Synechococcus elongatus PCC 6301: one gene and its partner. The protein of the gene in region 2 interacts with the protein of the main gene of each other region in a pairwise test. Links are inferred from orthologs where the notes say so. Each region holds a gene or a part of one and is shown on either strand. Other genes may lie near its edges.

Evidence for each region.
Region 1: the proteins of SYC_RS10165 (region 2) and bioB interact in binary tests that used the Escherichia coli proteins (3 or more experiments, as listed by UniProt). The link is inferred for Synechococcus elongatus PCC 6301 from one-to-one orthologs.

Annotation. Positions count from the first base shown.
Region 1 is NC_006576.1:1,208,510-1,215,703, reverse strand. What follows is about bases 2,747-5,612. They hold bioB (biotin synthase BioB), read right to left. Parts: upstream 4,728-5,612; coding sequence 3,765-4,727; downstream 2,747-3,764. Other genes in these bases: SYC_RS05815 (peptide ligase PGM1-related protein), read right to left, coding at 4,775-5,612; SYC_RS05825 (DUF1257 domain-containing protein), read left to right, coding at 3,318-3,668; SYC_RS05830 (stress-responsive protein Ycf46), read left to right, coding at 2,747-3,183. Also shown: SYC_RS05845 (homocysteine biosynthesis protein), read left to right, coding at 1-12; SYC_RS05840 (pentapeptide repeat-containing protein), read right to left, coding at 1-969; SYC_RS05835 (hypothetical protein), read left to right, coding at 1,255-1,596; more of SYC_RS05830, read left to right, coding at 1,675-2,746; more of SYC_RS05815, read right to left, coding at 5,613-6,340; SYC_RS05810 (MAPEG family protein), read right to left, coding at 6,372-6,770; SYC_RS05805 (hypothetical protein), read left to right, coding at 6,971-7,194. UniProt on the Escherichia coli protein: Catalyzes the conversion of dethiobiotin (DTB) to biotin by the insertion of a sulfur atom into dethiobiotin via a radical-based mechanism.
Region 2 is NC_006576.1:2,050,262-2,057,481, forward strand. What follows is about bases 2,352-5,243. They hold SYC_RS10165 (class II glutamine amidotransferase), read right to left. Parts: upstream 4,252-5,243; coding sequence 3,451-4,251; downstream 2,352-3,450. Other genes in these bases: SYC_RS10155 (cation:proton antiporter), read right to left, coding at 2,352-2,696; SYC_RS10160 (hypothetical protein), read right to left, coding at 2,962-3,405; rnhA (ribonuclease HI), read left to right, coding at 4,434-5,213. Outside these bases: SYC_RS10145 (isochorismate synthase), read left to right, coding at 1-638; SYC_RS10150 (hypothetical protein), read left to right, coding at 667-1,071; more of SYC_RS10155, read right to left, coding at 1,059-2,351; SYC_RS10175 (hypothetical protein), read left to right, coding at 5,340-5,525; SYC_RS10180 (site-2 protease family protein), read left to right, coding at 5,578-6,789; SYC_RS10185 (peroxiredoxin), read left to right, coding at 6,842-7,220.

The DNA of each region.
Region 1 (7,194 bases), 840 kb from region 2 along the record:
AACGACGAATAGCGCCCCGCGATCGCGCAGAGTCATAATCTGTGCTTCATCCAAGCCGACATTGCCGCCAAAACGAGCCCCCACTACATTCGCGCCGGTGAAATTAGCACGGCTCAGATTGGCTTCCCGCAGATCCGCTTGGGAGAGATCCGCTCCTGCCAGATTGACCAGCGCGAGGCTTGCCCGCCGGAAATCTGCCCCACGTAAGCGCGCATCACTGAGCAATGCTCCCGAAAGATCGGCTCCAGCCCAACGGCTATGGCGTAGATCTGCCCCGGAGAAATCAACATCATTCAGGTTGGCCCCGCGCCAGTTGGTGCGTCGTAGGTCACAACCACTCCAATCACTGCCGCGCCAATCCACACTGGTGAGATTCGCGCCCACGAAATCCTGTTGAGGATCAAGGCCCAAAGACTGCCAGCCGTCATAGCCTGCCAAAACCGTTGGCAAGAGTGCGGCTAAAGACTGATCCCAATCCAGTGTTCGCTCCGTGGGTTCTGTGGTTGAAGCCAAAATGGCCCCGTCTGGCGTGGATGGAAGCGATCGCAGCCAATGTTTAAGAATCAAGCGCTCCGCCAAAACCTGGGCATTGGGCGAGAGATCGTGGTTCCACAGTCCCCAAGTTTGAACAAGCACTAAGTCCGCTAAGGTGACGACCCAGTTGACCGGATAGGGCTGAGTGTGAGCCGGTAGCCGCCAGCGCAACTGAGTAAGACCCGGTCGTTCTCGCCAACCCACCCAACCTGTAGGCGTTTGCTCCCACTTCAGATCGTGCGGGCCATCTACGAGTAGTGCGAGTGATTTCGGCTGCACTTGTGGAAGTCGTCCACCCCGAATCGCGAGGGTGACTGTGCCCGACAAACAGTCAAGCGAGGGCTGGGGCAGGGATACGACTAAATCAACAGCAGGTGGGGCTGTCACCTGCCAGGACAAACTGGCACCCGTTGGTGCGGTCGTCTTGGTGGCCATCTGCGCTACCCTCCGCTCTGCTCGCAACCTAGCACGCAGCGGGGATCAGCCGAAAACTCTTGCAAACAGTCTTCATAGGCAGGCCCCTGTTTGATCGCTGTTATCAACTACTGCGATCGCAGCAACCTTTGCCGTTTTTGGAGCATTGAAAACAACAAGTTTAGATTGTCAAAATATTTCTAAATGTAAATTATTTGCTGGCATGCTGCTAAACTGCCTTGACGCTTTTCAGTTAAAGCGTCTATGGTACGATGCATACCCGGGTATAGAGAACACTCGGATTCCATGCAAGACAAGCCAAAAGTTACGTTCTATTTGCCCCCTGATCTGCATCGGCAGCTCAAAATTCGGGCAGCCGTGGATCTCGAGCCGATGTCTGCGATCGCTGAGAAAGCCCTTCAGTTTTATCTGGAGCATTCCGAGGTCGTAGAAGAAGCCGCCAACGCTCACGGCAGCACCTTCCGGGTTTATCACTGTCCAGATTGCACATCGCCGGTCGTGCTGAAGCACGGAGAGCTAGCCTCTCTGCGGCATCAGCCCAATGTTTTGCAAGATGATGCCAACCTCACGGTTGAGCCCACACCTACAACAGCCACCACTTCGGACGAAGAGCTGGTTCCCTGCTAAGTAGGGACCGGTGCTTTCCCGGCCAAGCCAAGAGCCTGTTGGGTATCTGTCCGTCGCTTTGCGAGGTCTTAACTCACCATGCGCGAAGAATTGGGCATTCTGCTACAAGCGCAGTACCCGCTGATTTATCTCATCACTTCGGAAGAAGAACGCAGCGAGCGCTCCCTGGCAACGCTGGCTCAGACTTGTGGGTCGCGGCAGTTGTTCCTCTGGACGGTGACCCACGGCGTTATCGAATACGGCCAGCCCCGGCAAGTCGCTCACCACAGCACCGTCTCACCTGAAGCTGCAATCGAGTGGGTGGTGCGTCATAAGGGGCCAGGTATCTATGTTTTCAAAGACCTGCATCCCTTTATTGAGTCTCCAGCTGTTACGCGATGGCTGCGGGATGCGATCGCCCAATTTAAATCTGCTGAGAAGACAATCATCCTAATGTCACCGGTGCAAACGGTGCCGGTGGAGCTGGAGAAGGATGTGGTTGTCCTCGATTTCCCGCTGCCGGATCTGGCGGAATTGGGATCCGTGCTCGATCGCGAACTCGACCGGCGATCGCTGCCCCGTCCTTCTGAATCGGGTCGTGAAAAACTGCTGAAAGCAACCTTGGGATTGACTCGTGACGAAGCCGAAAAGGTTTACCGCAAGGCGCAAGTGACGACGGGGCGGCTGACTGAAGCCGAAGTTGATGTCATCCTCTCGGAAAAACAGCAGCTGATTCGCCGCAACGGCATTCTAGAGTTCATCGAAGAAGATGAAACCCTCGATGCGGTTGGTGGTCTAGAAGAACTGAAGCACTGGCTGCGGCAGCGATCGGGCGCCTTTTCTGAGAAAGCACGCAGTTACGGTTTGCCCCAACCCAAAGGCATGTTGATCCTCGGGGTGCCGGGCTGTGGAAAGTCGCTAATTGCGAAAACAACCTCGCGATTGTGGGGACTACCGCTGCTGAGGCTGGATATTGGTCGGGTCTATGACGGCTCGACTGTGGGGCGATCGGAAGCGAACTTACGCAATGCTTTGAAAACGGCGGAATCGATCGCGCCGGCAATTCTGTTCATCGATGAGCTGGATAAAGCCTTCGCTGGTTCAGCGGGTTCTGCAGATTCAGATGGCGGTACCTCCAGTCGCATCTTCGGTTCCTTCCTGACTTGGATGCAGGAAAAGCGATCGCCGGTGTTTGTGATGGCGACGGCAAACCGCGTCGAACGGTTGCCCGGCGAATTTCTGCGCAAAGGTCGCTTCGACGAGATCTTTTTCGTCGATCTCCCAACGCCGGAAGAACGAGCGGAAATCTTTCGCATTCACTTGGCCAAGCGCAAGCGTCCTCTCGATCGCTTTGACCTTGAACAACTGGCCAAAGTCTCGGATGGCTTTTCAGGTGCCGAGATTGAACAAGCTTTGATTGCAGCGATGTATGAGGCTTTTGCCCAAGAGCGCGAATTTACGCAGCTCGACATCATTGCCGCAATCAAGTCCACGCTGCCCCTCTCCAAAACCATGAATGAACAAGTGGCAGCGCTGCGGGACTGGGCTCGACAGCGAGCTCGACCCGCTGCGGCCTCCGTCGCTGAATATCAGCGACTGGAGTTCTAAAGGCTTCTCCCCTGATCCCAACAGGGGGAAGGCTGGTTTGATCCCAACAGACCAGCAGTTTCTCACCCGTCTGGTTTGCCTTTGGGCAACCCGGGACTCTCCCTCTCTCCACCATTGATACAGGAGTCTCTCCGATGTCTCACTTCAGTACCCTTCGCACCAAGATTAGTGATGCTGTGATCCTGAAGCAGTCGCTGCGCGATCTCGGAATTGCGGTGCAAGAAAATGCCGACGTGCGAGGCTACAACGGCCAGCGCGTGCGGGCTGACTTGGTTGCCACTCTGGAAGGCGACTACGATCTGGGCTGGTCGCGCAATAGCGATGGCTCTTTTGATCTGATCGCTGACCTCTGGGGCGTCGCCAAAAAGCATAATCAGACCGAACTGATCAATGCCATTAACCAAAAATACGCCGTCAATAAAACCCTGGCCGAGGTCAAACGGCCTGGCCTAAGCAATGCCAACGTCAAACTGGTGTTGCAATAGCTCTTCCCTTGGCGTTCCACGATGGAAGGGGTAGGACAACCTACCCCTTTTTTCTGTATCGGTGTTTGGTCTTGAGGGAGTGATGACTTGTTAAAGCTAAGCCGTCACCACTTCAAGCGCTTCGGCACCGATGTCGGCGAGCAGTTGGCGATCGGCCTCACAGACAGGATTCGCTGTGGTCAGCAAGGTATCGCCGTAGAAGATCGAGTTAGCCCCTGCCAGGAAGCAAAGGACTTGGGCTTCGCGGCTGAGGGCGGTGCGACCCGCACTGAGGCGAACCCGCGCTTTGGGCATCAAAATCCGAGCGACGGCGCACATCCGCACCAAATCCAACGGATCGAGGCGATCGCGATCGCCTAAAGGCGTTCCTTCAACTGGCACTAGGGCATTGATTGGCACACTTTCGGGATGAGGATTGAGGGTTGCGAGTACCTGCAGCAATCCGGCGCGATCGCGCTGCCCTTCTCCCATGCCAATGATGCCGCCGCAGCAAACACTAATGCCGGCCTGCCGCACCCGTTCCAGCGTGGCAAGGCGATCGGCATAGGTGCGCGTCGAAATAATCTCGCCGTAGAACTCGGGGCTGGTGTCGAGGTTGTGGTTATAGGCCGTCAAACCAGCCTCAGCCAGCCGTTCCGCTTGGCGATCGCTGAGCATACCAGCGGTGACGCAAGCTTCGAGTCCTAATTGGCGGACGCCTTGCACCATTTCCAGCATGGCGTCGAACTGCGCCCCATCCCGGATTTCCCGCCAAGCCCAGCCCATGCAAAAACGACTGGCACCAGCGGCCTTGGCCCGTTCTGCCTGTTCTAAAACCGTTTCGATTGGCAGGGTGGACTGAGGATCGACCTCAGTGTTGTAGTGAGCCGACTGAGGGCAGTAGGCGCAGTTTTCGCTGCAACCGCCGGTCTTGACGCTGAGCAAGGTCGCCAGTTGGATGGCGTTAGCCGGTTGATAGTCGCGGTGAACCGTCTGCGCGCGATGAACTAACTCGAGGAGCGGCGTGTTGAGGAGATCTTCGATTTCTTCGAGAGTCCAGTCGTGGCGGATAGCTTCCATCGTGCTCGCGATCGCGACCTTAGGATCATACTCGCGCCCCGATCGCCTTAGACGGCCCAACTCACCGGCAGCGCCGAACCTGCAGGGCTGGTGGCCGGATCGGTTTCACGATCGAGCACTGAAACCACTTCGTCATAGAGCGCTTGTGCCTGCTCGGGACTATTGCCAATGCTCGTGAGCCCCAGCTTGCCGTACTGCGACAGACAACCCATGAGGTGAAACACGGTGCCGGTTTTGGTGCTGCTATCGAAGTGGAGTTGGTTGGCGGCAATGATGTCCATCAGGTCTTGAGGCAAGACGCCGCGATAGCGCGGCGATTGCAAATTGTCAGTGGCAACATAGTATTTTGGCTGGCCGAGTTCGCTACAAAACTGGCCGGATTGAGGATCGTAGTAGCCGTTGGTTAAATACTTGAGCGTCATAAAGGGATGGGTCGTGCCGCCCTTGCGCAGGTTGATCTCGATCGCCTGTAGCTCCCAGTGATCGCCGCCTTGATTCACAGCAACAAAATCGACACCAAATCGCTCCAAGGCCCCGCGTTGAGCGAGGGCTTCACCGATCTGCTCGCCCCACTTTTGCAGTTGCAGGCGATAGGCCGGATCGGCTGGGAAGCGGCAGCCCAAATAAATTTGTCCATCCGGTCCTCCCAAAATCTGATCGTGGGTCGAGAGGATTTCTACTTGTCCACTCGGATGAATGCAGCCTTGGACGCTGGGCGATCGCTTCACTTCGCCCTCAATGAATAATTCGGCGATCGCGCCCAAATCAGTGATCCGTCCTTGGAAGTTCTGCCAAGTTTCATGAGCCGCTTGAAAACGCATCACCGGAAATTGCTGAGCGATCGCCTGACTGGCAGCGGTCAGTCCTACGCGATCGGGTGATTGTTGCGCGATCGGGCGTAAATCCAGCAGCGCATTCCCTTCCCCGGAAAAGCCTTGATTGAGCTTGATCACAAAGCGCTGAGCTTGGGGCTGGTCTTGCCAGAGTTCAGCTGCTGCTGCTGCCAAGTCTTCCACACTATCCATCAGCGGACTGCCCGCCGGATGGGGCAGCCCACATTCTGCAAAGAGCGATCGGCTACCGGCTTTGGTGCCCCATTCCAATAAATCTGGATCAGCGGCAAACAGGGGGACCCGGAGAGCCACGGATAATTCCCGCTCTAGTGGACTGCTGTTGAAGCAAGTCATAAAGGAACTGCCGGGGCGCAAAGCACGGCGAATCCGCTCTAGCAGGCGAGGGCGTTCCAGAATTTTCTGGGTTAGCGGTTTGAGCGAGGAATCGCAAGTCGAGAGTAGGAGCAGGCGATCGCGAGCGTGGGAAAAGGGAATCCCTGGCAGCAGTTGTAGGTAGTAGTCAATCACTAACGGTGGTAACGGTTCCGAGGTGACATAGATGACGCGGGTGCGCGGATCACGTAGCCGAATCAGGGAAAAGAGGAGACGCTCTTCGTAGAACAGGACGCCGGAAATTTTCTGCAGCTCATGGGCATCCAGGCTGAGGGAGGGGACGACCAAAATGTCGTAGTCGCTGGCTAGTCCTCCTGCTTCAATCCCACACCAATCGCGGCGCAGCTCATTTTGCAGTTGCTGAAACGACTGCCGCACGGCGTCCATCCTCTTGGCTCCAGTGCTAGGGGTGAAAAGGTTAGGTGGCAGGTTGCAACAAGGCGAGCAAGCCGCCAATCAAAGCGCCGATCGCAAGCACAGCAGAGGATAAGAAACTGATGCCAAACCCAGGCCCTCGTTTCTCGGGGGCTTGATAATAGCCCCAGGCATAGAGGATGCGGCCGAAGATCCAGATGCCGCCCAAGCTTGCGGCAGCCGTTTCATTGACGAAGCCTGCAAACAACCAGAGGCTGGGCAGGAAAAAGACCAGTTGCTCTAGCGTGTTTTGCTGAACGCGGTACACCCGCTCAAACTCGGGTGGCCCACTGACCTGCGGTGGTTTCACTTGGTAGCGCGCCCGAGCGCGTCCGACGTTGAACGCTAAGACCTGATAGAGAATCAGCGCTAGGGCAGAAATCACAGCAATTAAAGGGCTCATCACTGGGTCGTAAACCGAAAGATTGAAGATATAGCCTCAGAATGCCCTACCCGCTCTAGCTTGCCTAGGCTCAAGCCAACATCCCTAGCCACCCCCCAACGATAGAGGTTCCTCAGAGCCGCATGGGAACTGGAGGTTGCAGCACCCATGGGGACTGGGCATGCTGGCAGCAGTAGACCCTGGGATCCCTAGTACTCGCTATGACTCAACGGATTACAGCCCTAACAACAGCGGCCCTACTCTGGGGAAGTGCGATCGCAGTCCTGCCCCCTGAGGCCGTGCAGGCCGCCGAGGTCAATCCCACCCTCCTGCGTCGCTGTCAAAGCGCTTTAGCGGAGCGGATTGGCCAACGCATTCAAGTTCAAACTGATACGCTTTCTTCCTACTTCATTTCTAATGCCGAGCAGGGAATTCGAGGCCGAGG
Region 2 (7,220 bases):
GCGCCATCTTCAGCTGCGGCGATGGTCGGGGCAGTGTTTTCCTCGGGGCAACGCCCGAACGCTTAGCGGCGGTGGAAGCGGGTCAACTGGTGACTGAGGCGCTGGCGGGTTCTGCCCCACGGGGTGAAACCATTGCGGCTGATCAAGCCCTTGGGCAGGCGCTGCAAGCCAACCCCAAGGAACTGCAAGAACATCAGCTGGTGGCGCAATTTATCCGCCAAACCCTGCAGGAACTTGGCCTTGAGCCTCACTTGAGCGATCGGCCCCAACTGCGTCGCCTGTCGAACATTCAACACCTGCACACCCCGATCGCCGCTCCACTGCCCGCTGCTCTGCCTCTACTGGATGTTGTGGCTCAGCTCCATCCCACGCCAGCCGTTGCGGGGTTACCCAAGCAGGCTGCCGAACAGGCGATTCGTCGGCTGGAACCCTTTGAGCGATCGCTTTACGCTGCACCGGTTGGCTGGGTGGATGACCAAGGAAACGGGGAATTCTTAGTCGGGATTCGCTCGGCGTCGATTCAAGGGAATCGGGTGCGTCTCTGTGCGGGTGCCGGCATTGTGCCGGGGTCTCAACCCGATCAGGAACTCGTTGAAGTCGATCTCAAGCTCCAGGCCATGCTCGGCGCGCTGATCTGAATCTCGTCCCATCTGAGGAGATGCACTCATGACTGCCCGTCTACTCTTGGCTTACCCAACCCCCGACAGTGCTCGCCCACTTAGTCGCGAGGCGATCGTGGCGCTGCTGCAAATGGGCTTGAGTGGCCCCGATGCTGACGCCAGCGTCGAAGGACTGGATCATCCGGCTTGGATCGCGGCGGTGCATTGGGATCCCAATCATCTGTCGCCCGCCCAGCTCGGCCAGCGGATTCTCTTGCTGCTCGAACGCCATTGCGCCCCACCCTTGTCCCAGCGGCTGGTTTTGCAAGGGGAGCGTCAACCTAGCAGTCCTCCGCCCTACGAAGCGCTCTGGCACGTCCAAGCCTGGGTCAAACAGCCCAACGGGCTGAGCTCCCAGCAGAGTGAGTCACAGTTTTGTCTATTGGGAACGGAACTGAATCAGGAAGTCTGAAGCTCAGCAACAGTCTCCACCAGAATCATGGGAACCGTGCTGACATCCAACAGCGCTTGCGAGACGGAGCCGAGGCGCATTTCGGGGCGGTGTGATTGTTCGTGCTTGCCGAGAATGATTTCGTCGGCCTGCCACTCCTGGGCACAGCGATTAATGGTTTCGGGAATCGCCCCTTCCCGCAGCCAGAACTGATAGCGAATATCAGCGAGCGATTGCTCAATCTGCCGCTGCAAGGTTTGCAACGATTGTGTGTCACTGACTTGGGCGACGTGAAGCACGGCCACTTCTGCATCGGAACGCCGGGCCAGTTCTGCCGTTTTGAGCAACACTGCGATCGCAACGGGTGAGCTATCGACAGCCGCTAGCAAGCGGACTGGGCGATCGCGACTAACCTGGCTGGGATCTACCGGATCGCGACTGAGTAGGCGAGGGGCAAAGGTCGGAATTGCCCAAGCTCCCAAGGGCGCGGTAATTACGATCGACAGCACTGCGATCGCCAGAATGCTCTGACCTTCCGGTAGCCCTGCGGCAAGGGGAACACCCCCAATCGCGGCTTGTACCGTCGCTTTAGCCGAATTGCCAGCGAGCAGAAAACTGCGCTCCTGCCAGTTCCAGTTGCTGCCCCAAGTGGAGAGCGCCCAACCGATACTGCGACCGAGCAGCGTTCCTAGAACCAAGATCAGCAGACCTGGCAACCAGAGACTTGCCAGCGCGGTTAGGGGTAAACCCGCTCCGAGCAGAACAAACAGGGCAATTTGGGCGATCGCCCAGAGACTATCGAAGCCCTGCCGTAGCCGACGCGCTAACGGGGCATACAGCTCCACCACGAAATAACCCAAGACCATCACGGCTAAATAGCCGGAAAAAATCGGGAGCTGCTCGGCGGCAAGGACTAAACCCAGCGCGATCGCAGCTGTGACCAACGTGTCTTGGGTCAGGGTTTGGGTCCAGTTTTGGGGACCCAGCATGCGAACCAGCAGTCGCGCCACAACGAAGCCCAAGACGGCACCCAAGCTAACTTGCAGAAGCACTTGCAACGGCAGCAACAGCCAAGGATTGACTGGCCCCAACCCCGGTAGCGTCCAAATGTGCGCATTGCCTTGGGTCAGCAGCGCCAGCAGCAGACTAAACACCAACAGCAGCAAGACATCTGAGAGGGCGCTCCCCGTTAAGATTGCATCGGGAATGCCCTTGCGAACCCCTAGTCCCAGTTGCTTGAGCCGCAGCATGCCTGGAACGATCACTGCGGGTGATTCCGCCCCAATCACACACCCCAGCAGCAGCCCTGTGAGCCAGTCAAAATTCAGCAGATAATGTGCCGCGATCGCAATCACTACGGCTTCGCAGGCCGCGGGCAAAATCCCTAAACGCAGCGCGACTGAGCCTTGCTGGACCAGCTTGTCCCGCTCTAGTCCCAGACCTGCCTTGACCAGAATGACCATCACTGCCAAGGTGCGCCAGATGCCTGCCTGGTCAAGCACTGCAGGGCTCAACCACTGACTAACCTGCGGCCCCAACACGATACCCCAGAGAATCATGCCAATTAGCGCTGGGGCACCCAACCGACGCGCGATTTGACCGGCCAAAAAGCCGCCCAATAAAATTCCAATCCAATTCGCCAACATCACGCTGATTCCTTCAATTCAGCTTGCGTGTGTGGCTAGGGAAAAGCTTGAACGATGCACTCGCTACAGATCTTGCCCTAGCCAGAACTGTAGGAGCCATCAGCGATCGGGCCATGCCGAGTGCGCGGTTGAGGTGAGCTCCATCACCCTGCTTGTAGCTTACGGGATGGCGAGGGTGTGCAGCCAGCGCAGCGGCCAGATGTTCTTCAGCCAGCCCAACGATCTCGCCTGCAATGGACGAACTTCCAGCTAGCGATCCTGATTGTCAGGCTTCCCGCAACCAGGCCCAGGCAACTTGATTGAGCTTCAGCCCGATCGCAAAAAGCAACCCCATTAGAAAGATTTGGTGAGCAACGACCGGTTGTACGGCAATATCTGCCAAGAGATGGGAAAAGTTGAGAACGGAATAGAGAACGGTGAAGCCGAAATGCCAGCGACGGTAGGGGCGATCGCGGCGCTCGGCTGTCATGGCAATGAGCAACATCGGGATTGCAAAAAAGATCAGCATCCCCCAAAAGATCCCGCCGAGAATTTGGTCGGTCTGTTGGCTCTCGACCACAACTGTGCGGCCGTGAAAGAGCGGCATCAGCCCGAGCTGGGTGTGAAAAAGGATCCCCAGCAGGAAGCTACTCCAAAGGCTGATGATCTGGAGCGGGCGATCGGGTTTCACGAGACGACACCAGCCAAGTTGTGCAACTAGCTTGCGCAATTCGGTCTAGGACTCTGCCGATTCACCCCATTCTTTTCAACTGTCTTATGAGGCGATCGCGATCGGGTGGGTTGCCGATGGTGCTACAACCTCGCCTTCCGCTAGAACCAGCAGATCACCCGGCTTGAGAACCGTCCAAACCTCGTCTTGGGTGAGGGGGCGGGTAGCAATGATGCTGACTACATCGCTGGGACTGGTGCAGCCAGAGAAATCGATCGCGTGATCTTCATCGATCAAGCTGGCTCGGGTGAAGGGATAGCGCCGCGTCACCCACGCTAAAGCTGTTGAGCAATGGGCGTAGAGGTAGCGGCCGTCGCCCAATAGAAAGTTGACGATGCTGGGGCTGGGAAAGCGATCGCTGAGGTCGCGCAGAATCGGTAGCACTTGCTCGGGCTGCGGTTCTGTTAAGTGGGTAAGGCGATCGAGGATCCAGCAGAACAGATGTTCGCTATCGGTCTCGCCTTGGGGCTGGTAGCGCCCCAGAGGACAGCGATCGCGCAGCAGGTCAAAGTCGATATGGCCATTGTGCGCAAACACCCATTCGCGATCGCCCAGTCGCTGGGAAAAGGGGTGGCAATTGCGGCGATCGATCGTGCCTTGCGTCGCCTTGCGAATATGCGAAAGGGCTAGCTTGGATCGAATCGGGATTTTGCGAAATACATCGGCGAGGGGCGACTCGGCCGCTGGTTCTGGGTCCCGCACCCGCAGTAGGCGATCGCCCAGATAAAATGCACAGCCCCAGCCATCGCGATGCTCTCCTGTCCGGCCACCTCGGGCCGAAAATCCCCGGAACGAAAAGCAGAGATCAGTGGGGGTGTTGGCACTCATCCCCAGGAGTTCGCACATCGCTGTTCACCTCGGAACTGTGGGCTGCTGCTGATTTAACTCTAGGAGTCGATGGCGATTTTGCTACCGCCGTTGCTTTTTGCAAATTTTTCAACAGCGGTAAAGTAATCCGCCGTCGCGATCGCAGGTTTGAGACGAGACGACGACCTCAGCGACAATCGAAAGATTACTTGGGAATGCCAATGTCTGATGCCATCCTCCGCCTTTACACCGATGGCGCTTGTACGGGCAATCCAGGGCCGGGCGGTTGGGGGGTGCAAATTCAATTTGCCGATGGCACGGTGCAAGAGCTGGGTGGGCGTGACGCTGCCACAACTAATAACCGGATGGAGTTGCAGGCTGCGATCGCGGCCTTAGAGTTCTGGCGCGATCACTCTGACCAGCAACCCGTCACCCTCTACACCGACAGCGAATACGTGATCAAAGGGATCACCCAATGGCTGAAGGGGTGGCAGCGCAAGGGTTGGAAAACGGCGGCGGGTAAGCCGGTGCTCAACCAGGACTTATGGATGCACTTGGATGACCTCAATTCACCCGCAGCGCAATGGCAATATGTGCGCGGCCATAGCGGCGATCCGGGCAATGAGCGTTGCGATCAAATTGCCCGTAGTTTTGCTCAGCAACGTCCGTTACCACTCTGCCAACGGTCTGATGCACCACTACAATCGGGGCAACCGCAGCAGGAGCCCGTTCGGATGCCTGAAGTTGTGACCCAAGAGTGGAGCAGTAACCCTCGCGATCGCAGTCAACGCCTGCGCGATGTGCTGGACTGCTTGCAAATTGCTGCAGCAATTGCTGAGCAGCAATTTTTGATCACGAGTTCAGAGCTGGCTGACCTGATGGATGTCAACGCCAGTGCGGTCACCAGTCGGGGCGAAGAGTGGATTTGGCGCAACTGGCGGGTGAAGCGCGATCGCCGTGAAGGCAATCAAATCCTCTGGCAGCTCGAGCGCATTCATTGACAGTGCTTCAGAGCAGGACCTGTGCCTAGTTCCGTAGTCCACCATTCCCCTGCGCTGATAAGTAGTATTACTTATCCCAAAAGCCAACCCTAGAGCACACTCTAGGGATCGTGCTAGATCAGGAGAATGGAAAAAGGGTGGTTCCTGGCGATCGCAGCCAGCCTGATCGCTTGCTTGCTACTGGCGGATCTGCCGACCTTTCTTAGCCATCACACTTGGATGGGACTCGTTGCTGATGGCATGGGGCTTTTGTTGTGGATCCTCGCGCCAGTGATTGCTGTTTGGATTGCGGCTCAAAACAGCCGTTACTGAAGCTGCCAGAGGGCTTCGGCTAAGGTGAAACTGCAGGCTCGGAGCAAAGTGCATGCAAAGTGGCTGGCGGATTGGCTCCATTTTGGGCATCCCGCTCAGGATCGATCCTTCTTGGTTTGTGATCGTGGCACTCGTCACGTTCAGCTATTCCGAAACCTTCCGATCGCAGCAGCCGACTTGGTCGCCGGGGCTGTTGTGGGGGGCTGCCCTCGTCATGGCCTTGCTGCTGTTTGCCTCTGTCTTGGCCCATGAGTTGGGGCACAGTCTGATTGCCCGCGCCCAAGGGATTCGCGTCAGCTCGATCACGCTCTTCCTCTTTGGTGGTGTCGCGGCCATTGAGCGCGAGTCGCGGACCCCGGGGGGCGCTTTTTGGGTCGCGATCGCGGGGCCGTTGGTCAGCTTTGCCTTGGCGTTGTTACTGCTGATCAGTCAGCTGTGGTGGCCAGCAGGTTCACCAGCGCAAGTTTTATCTCTCAATCTGGGGCGACTGAGCTTTATCTTGGCGGTGTTTAATCTCATCCCGGGGTTGCCCTTGGATGGTGGTCAGGTGCTCAAGGCGATCGCCTGGAAAGTGACGGGCGATCGCTATCGGGCGGTGCATTGGGCTGCGAACTCAGGTCGGATTCTCAGTGCGATTGCCATGGCGATCGGGCTATTTAGCTGGTTTTTGGGGCCCGGCGGTTTTAGCGGCGTGTGGCTGGCGCTGTTGGGCTGGTTTGGCTGGCGTAATGCCACGGCCTACGATCGCACCACCACCTTGCAACAGGCGATCCTGGCGATCGGCGCCAGCGAAGCGATGAGTCGTCGCTATCGGGTGCTGGAAGGATCACTGACCTTACGGCAGTTTGCGGAGCTGCTGATCACTGAAGAGCAGGAAGGATTTGCCTACTTTGTGGCTAGTGACGGGCGCTATCGGGGTCGGATTAGCTTAGCGACCCTGCGGCAAACTGAGCGATCGCAGTGGGATCGGCTGACCTTAACGGATTTAGCAGAACCGTTCGACCGCTTGCCTGCGCTGCCCGAGACGGCCAATCTAGCCCAAGCGATCGCTGCTTTGCAAACAGCCCAGCCCAGCTACGTCACAGTTCTGACTCCCAGTGGCGCGGTCGCCGGCATCATTGACCATGCCGATGTGATTCAAGCCCTCGGCAAAAAACTGGGCTTTCAGCTCCCCCCTGCCGAACTCCAGCAGATTCGGGGCCGTGCCGCCTATCCCGATGGACTGCCGCTAGAAATGCTGGCGCAGTCAGTTCTAAACAACTGAAGTTGCCGGGCTGGCAGTGCTACGATCGCCGCCAAAAGCTTGGATTTGCACGATGGCTTTGACTGTAGGTACTGCTGCACCCGACTTTACCGCTCTCGATGATGCGGGCCAGAGCATTCAGCTCTCGCAATTCCGAGGCAAGACGATCGTTCTCTACTTCTATCCGAAGGACGATACCCCTGGCTGCACCAAAGAGGCTTGCAGCTTCCGTGATTCCTACAGCGCCTACCAAGGTAAAGACATTATTGTCTTGGGCGTCAGCACGGATGATTCCAGCTCCCACGAACAATTTAAGACCAAGTTCAGCTTGCCCTTCCCGCTGGTGGCGGACCCCGATCGCAGCATCACTCAGGCTTACGATGTCGATGGCGGCGGCTACGCCAAGCGCGTCACCTACGTGATTGACGGCGAAGGCCAAATTATTCGCGTCT